DNA from 2 places in the Secundilactobacillus muriivasis genome. Region 2 is predicted to be linked to the other one. Evidence: predicted binding sites of a transcription regulator. Region 2 holds the regulator's gene; the other holds the start of a gene.

Region 1 (3,420 bases), on a different contig from region 2:
CAAACAAATCAACGTACTGATCCGTCACCTGCTTTAACGCAGCTTCTGCGCCAAAATGTTGGTCACGAATCAGTTTAACGATCTGACGAATCAACTCAGGATCAGACAAAATTTCAAGATGAGCATCAAACACAGCTGCTTCATCAGCCCCCATTGTTTGAATCGCCCGTTGTTTAATCCGGGCAACATCAGCCTTAGCCGCAACAATGGCACTTGATAACCGAGTAATCTGAGCGTTAACGTCCGTAATGGGCGCATTAGAATAGGAAAGGTCAGGTTCAACTAGTCGATATGACTCGGCAATCGCAATGCCATCACTGGCCGCAATTCCCTTCAGTACCTGACGGGCCATTATTCAGAGAGGCCTTCTTCTTTCATCGTCTTAGCGACTTCTTCCATAGCTTCCTTTTCGTCATCGCCATCGGCAGCAATCGTGACGTTGGTGTTTTGGCCAACGCCTAATGACATAACGCCCATGATTGACTTCAAGTTAACTGACTTGCCATCATATTCTAAAGTGATGTCAGCGTTATACTTACTAGCAGCTTGAACTAATAAAGTTGCTGGACGTGCGTGAATCCCTGTTTCTGCGGTGATTTTGAAGTTACGTTTTTCCATAAATATCGATCTCCTTCGACGAACTATAGTCTTTATAGGCCTCAATCGCTAGATTTCATGAAAATTGTTTTCACGAGATTCAACGAAAGTTACCTTTATCCTAAGAATATCAATTAATGCACTAAAATACAAGCGAATGTAAGCATTTATCAACCGCTTACATCACTAAATTTATTGTGTTTGGTCGTGATCATAATGATAAATCACGGTCCCGTTTTTTTCAGCCTTACCAATGATGCGTTTTCGGAATTCAAAAGCCATGTAGGCGGTTTGAAACGTCATAAAATCAGTCGGCTCAACGGTGAACGTTTCGATTTCACCATTTTTAAGTTGCATCATTAGTGCTGTATAATCAGTTGCCACTCGTCATCTCCCCCTTTCATCATTAGTCTGCTGTTCTAGTTTAACAAAAAGTTGCCCGTTCACCCAACTTTTATCCCGTTATCGGTGAGCGACACACCTTAGTCGCCGGTAATCAGCGACCCACTGCTGGCCATCCCAGAGTGTTGGTCGAACGTAATCCGCCATCGCCGTTAAAATTTCAGTTTGTTGCTGGTTATTATAGCGTGCCAAATCACTGGCAAAGAATTGCCGGGCCCAGTTGGCTAATCCGGCTTCGCCACCCTTCAATGGCGTTGGTCGATCATAGGTTTCAACCTGTTCGATCGTCATTCCAGCATGCTCAACCTCATTGCCGAACGCCTCAGCAGTTGCAAAATTAAACCTTGACTGATACCGACCACCAACGCGTTGTAGCGCCGCATCAAAGCCACGTTCAATGGTGGCAATATTGCCAGCAGCGCCAAACTCACAAACGAGTACGCCATTTGGTTTTAGCGCCCGCGCGATTTGATTCATGAGCAACTGATGGTTGGGGATCCAGTGAAAGACGGCATTTGAAAATACCACGTCCCATTCGTTTTGGTAGGCCATCTTGAGCGCGTTTTGGACCTGATACTCAGCCTTGGGGTGCGTCCGTTTCGCTTCGGCAATCATACTTGCTGAGCTGTCGATTCCCAGTACCCGATGACCTAATTGGGTTAACTGTGCCGTTAGTCCGCCAGTCCCGCAGCCAAGGTCTAAAATCGCTTGGTTCGGTTGTTGCGGAATAAACGTCAACAACCCCTTACCGTAAGCGGCCACAAAATCGTGTTGCTGGTCATATAGTTGTGCATTCCACTTCAATAACATCATCTCATTTTCTATGTAGTGACTTCAAAAAGAAGTGCATCAATTGTACCGCCATCGTAAGTGAAAGAGTAGCCCATGACTTCGTATTTTAACAATCAATCTTGTGAATTGAATCAAAATCCTTGCACTGAAACGCTGATTGCGATACAACATTACTTGAATTAGCACTCGCACAAGTGTCGTGCTAATTTTATCTTGAAAACGTGAGCAAACCGCTTGCGTTCCGACTTGAATATTGTATAATATGGTCAATGGTCAAGATTGGTCAAACAATTAACACCAATTGACCTGACGACTTTAATGAGAAAGGAGTCAAAATATGCTCTGTCAGAACTGTCATCAACGCGAAGCGACAATTCATCTCTACCTAAACGTTAATGGAGAGCGACAGCAAGTTGATTTATGTCAAAATTGCTATCAATTGCTGAAAAATCAGCAATCTAACAACCCTAATTCTGGAAACGGAGGTGCACGTATGGCACAAGACCCATTTGGTTTTAACAGCCTTGATGATATTTTCAGATCCATCCAAAATGGTAATCTGAACAATGGTCAACAGGGCTATCAACAACAAGTTCCCCCTACTCAGCCTAATGGCCCAAGGGGCGGTAACAACAATGGCCAAGGTAACAAGGGCGGCGGACTCCTCGGTCAATATGGCCTCGATCTCACTGAACTTGCAAGCCAAGGTAAAATCGACCCCGTGATCGGTCGTGATAAGGAAATCGCTCGGGTCATCGAAATCTTGAACCGACGCACGAAGAACAATCCCGTCTTAATCGGTGAAGCTGGGGTCGGTAAAACGGCCGTTGTCGAAGGCTTAGCCCAAAAGATCGTTTCGGGTGACGTTCCTCAAAAACTGATCAATAAAAAGATTATCCGCTTTGACGTCGTTTCTCTGGTTCAAGGAACTGGGATTCGTGGTCAATTTGAACAACGGATGCAACAGTTAATGGAAGAGGTTCAAAAGAACCCAAACATTATCCTGTTCATTGACGAAATTCACGAAATCGTGGGTGCTGGTAATGCCGAAGGTGGCATGGATGCTGGTAACGTTTTGAAACCAGCTCTTGCTCGTGGTGAATTCCAACTCGTTGGGGCAACAACTTTAAATGAATACCGTGATATTGAAAAGGATCAAGCCCTCGCCCGTCGTCTTCAACCCGTAACGGTTAACGAACCTTCCTCTGAAGAAGCCATTCAAATTTTGAAGGGCATTCAAAAGAAGTACGAAGACTACCACCACGTTCAATATACTGATGACGCCATTGAAGCAGCGGTCAAATTATCTGATCGTTACATTCAAGACCGATTCTTACCTGACAAGGCTATCGACCTTTTGGACGAAGCTGGCTCAAAGAAGAATTTGACGATCAACGTTGTCGATCCTAAAACCATCGATGATAAGATCAAAGCTGCTGAAGATCAAAAGCAAGCTGCCTTAAAGCAGGAAGACTACGAAAAAGCCGCCTACTACCGTGATCAAGTGACGAAACTTGAAAACGCGAAGAGTTCCCAAACGGCATCGTCTTCTGACGAACAACCAAAGGTCACCGAAGCGGATATGCAACAAATCGTGGAAGAAAAAACTGGTATCCCAGTTGGCGAACT
Region 2 (3,420 bases):
CGGAAACGTCAAAGGTCCCACCACCAAGGTCATAAACCAAGATCTTTTCGTCAGAATCTTGCTTGTCCAAGCCGTATGCTAATGATGAAGCAGTTGGTTCGTTGATGATCCGCTTAACGTCCAAACCAGCAATCTTACCGGCATCCTTAGTCGCTTGACGTTGAGCGTCATCAAAGTAAGCTGGCACGGTGATAACCGCTTGGGTGACTTCGTCGCCAATGTAATCTTCAGCGAAACCTTTGATGTACTGTAAGATCATTGCTGAGATTTGTTGTGGCGTGTAATCCTTGCCTTCAATGTTAACCTTGTAACCGGCTTCGCCCATGTGACTCTTAATTGAAGAAACCGTGTTCGGGTTCGTGATTGCTTGACGCTTAGCAACTTCACCAACTGATGGTTTGCCATCTTTAAATGCAACAACTGATGGCGTTGTCCGACCACCTTCTGGGTTTGGAATGATTTTAGGTTCGCTACCTTCAAGAACAGCTACTGCAGAGTTCGTCGTCCCTAAGTCAATACCGATAATCTTATTACTTGCCATGTATGATTTACCTTCTTCTTAGAATTTATGCTTTTTTGATTGGTTGCTACTGGGCAACAACGACCATTGCTGGCCGCAATACCCGATCCTTAAACTGATAACCCTTTTGCAAGACCTGTGCAACGTGGTCTTGTTGGTCATCGTTTTCGGCCGGAACAGTTTGAACAGCTTGGTGGAAGTTCGGATCGAACTTCTCGCCTTCAGCCTTGATCTCACTGACACCGTTGCGGGTGAGGGCTTCGGTCAAATGCTGTTGCACCATCTCGATCCCCTTCTTGAGGGATTCGCCCTGTTCACCTTCAACGGAGATTGCCATTGCGCGTTCAAGGTTATCAAGGACTGGCAAAATATCATGAGCTAATTGTTGCCCATCATACTTTGATAACGCCGCTTGATCCTTCTTGTTACGCGCCTGGATGTTCTTGATCTCAGCTTCTGCTCGCAAGTACTGATCTGAAGTTTTGTCTAACTGTTGCTTCAAATCAGCTACTTGAGTTAACGCTGCTTGAAGCGCATCATCAGCCGGTTTAGTGGCATCGGTCGTCGAATCTGACGCCGTTGCTTGTGCTGAAGGATCCGCTTGAGTTGCATCAGCTTTTGCAGTTGATTCAGCTTCAGTTGCGGCTGAATCACTGGCCTTTGCTGCTTCTTTCGACTGTTTGTTTGCTTCGTCTTGAGCCACACATAACACCCCTTTACTACTGATCAAAATATCGATAATAATCAATTAACCGCTTCGCAAGTTCCTGTCGAAAGGCCCCTACTAACCCGATCATTCGTGAGTACGGCATCCGGGTCGGTCCAAGCAGGGCGATAACACCCTTACCATGCGGGCCAACCTCGTAGGTTGCAGTAATTAAACTGTAATCCTTCAAGATGTCGTTTGTGATCTCATTGCCGATCTTCACTTGAATGTGATCCGACGGCTGACCCAGCACACTGGCCATGTCATCCGTTCGATCCATCAACGTATACAGCGATTTGAGTTCATCAACGTCGCTACTATCCGAAAAGTTCAATAGATTCAACCGTCCGCCAACGTAGAAACGCTCCTGCGCGGCTTTGGTAAGGACGTTGCCAAAAATCTTCAAGAAGCCATCTGGACTTTGAAGATACTGAACGACCTGCAACGGAATCTTCGTTTGAAGATCCTGTAGCACTTCGTTCAGTGGCTTGCCCACCAGTTGATCATTAATGAGCCGAACCACCGACTCCAACTGCTCTCCGGTAACATCCGGCGTAATGTTGAACGTCTGTGACTCAACGTCGCCGTTATCCGTCACCAGCACTGCCATCACTTGGCGTTGTCCCAGCGGCACTAACCGAAATCCGCTTAAGCGGCTCTCCTTTAGTTCTGGTTTCAACGTAAAGGCTGTATAGGAAGTCAGGTTGGACAAAATCTTAGCCGATGTTTCAATGATCTCATCAATTTTGAGGAACTGGCCGTCTAACGATGACTTGATTAAATCAATATCGTTAGACTTGATTGGATCTGGTTGAACTAAATGATCGACATAGTAACGATACCCCTTCACTGAAGGGATCCGACCAGAAGAAGAGTGCGTCTTGGTAATCAAACCGAGTTCTTCCAATGCCGCCATTTCATTCCGGACGGTCGCCGAACTCACGCGCATTGGGAGTTGACTAGCTAGGGCCTTAGACCCTACCGGTACCCCGCTACTCGTGTAGTCGCGGACAATCGCCTTTAAAATCATCTTCTGTCTATCCGTTAACGTGATCATCACCTCTTTTTTAGCACTCATGTTATCCAAGTGCTAAGACACATATATAATGTATCAAAGTCGGTTTTTTAAGTCAAGTATTCCGCCGCAATTTTTAGCAATTAAATTAATCGAGTGCTAATTTGTCGTTTTTATGGGCGTCAAAATACCGTTGTGTTGCCATCGCATCCTGCTTAAGTTGCGCAATTAAGTCCTCAACTGATTCAAATTTAACTTCGCCACGTAGCTTATACAACCACTCAACATCCACGACTTCACCATAAATGGCTTCATGAAAATTAAGCAGATTAGCCTCCACCGTCACGGGACGGCCTTCACCAAACGTTACGTTGTGGCCAACCGAGGTCATCGCCAAATGCCACTTATCACCAATTTTTAGCCGGGTAACGTACACGCCGATACCTGGCAACCAATAATGCGGTTCCTGACTCACATTGGCCGTTGGGAACCCTAATGTCCGCCCACGGGCCTCACCATGCATCACGGTGCCACTAGTCCGGTACCGGTACCCCAATAACTCATTAACCGTTTGAATGTCACCGTCGTCCAAATTCCGACGAATGCGAGTTGAACTGATCTTTTTATCCTGATCCTCAGCCTTACCCACGGTTTCGATTTCAAACCGGCCCTGAGCAAATTCTGCTAACCGGTCCATCGTGGCAACATCCTTCGGCCCATAAGTGTGGTCGAACCCAGCCACAACAACTTCTGGGTGGAATTTAACCAAATACTGGTCAACGAATTCCTGTGGTTTTAAAGCCGCAAACTGGCTAGTAAAGCTGACCTGATAGACGATTTCAACGCCTAACTGTTCAAACAACGCCATTTTACGCGTGTTTACCGTTAAATAGCGGTTACTCGTTGCCGTCATCGGTTGATATACGAGCGCTGGATGGTGGTCGTACGTTAACACAGCTAACGCGATGCCCCGTTCCTGCGCAATGGCTCTCGCCCGGTTAATCACGGCTTGATGCCCCCGGTGAACGCCGTCAAAGAAGCCCATGGCCAACACGACTGGTTGGTCCAAGGGTTGGTCCGGCGCCATCGGATGGTGAATCTGAATGACTTGCATAATCTCGTCCCAACTTTCTACTTTGTACTAAACATTTTGAGTGGTTTGTATTTATGATCCACTAA

Evidence for each region. The regulator HrcA, encoded in region 2, represses chaperone genes, less so after heat shock. The targets are predictions, from matches to a motif close to TTAGCACTCNNNNNNNNNGAGTGCTAA.
Region 1: ACYVR3_RS00490 (ATP-dependent Clp protease ATP-binding subunit) is a predicted target of HrcA. The motif match lies at 1,971-1,997, and genes of this name have one in related genera.

What each region holds. Positions count from the first base shown of each region.
Region 1 covers NZ_BAABMI010000003.1:76,498-79,917, reverse strand. The annotation lists gene ptsP (phosphoenolpyruvate--protein phosphotransferase) at 1-352, opposite strand, end outside; gene ACYVR3_RS00505 (phosphocarrier protein HPr) at 352-618, opposite strand; gene ACYVR3_RS00500 (hypothetical protein) at 790-981, opposite strand; gene ACYVR3_RS00495 (class I SAM-dependent methyltransferase) at 1,060-1,809, opposite strand; gene ACYVR3_RS00490 (ATP-dependent Clp protease ATP-binding subunit) at 2,129-3,420, shown strand, end outside.
Region 2 covers NZ_BAABMI010000035.1:51,720-55,139, forward strand. The annotation lists gene dnaK (molecular chaperone DnaK) at 1-541, opposite strand, end outside; gene grpE (nucleotide exchange factor GrpE) at 588-1,223, opposite strand; gene hrcA (heat-inducible transcriptional repressor HrcA) at 1,240-2,283, opposite strand; gene ribF (riboflavin biosynthesis protein RibF) at 2,390-3,355, opposite strand; gene truB (tRNA pseudouridine(55) synthase TruB) at 3,373-3,420, opposite strand, start outside.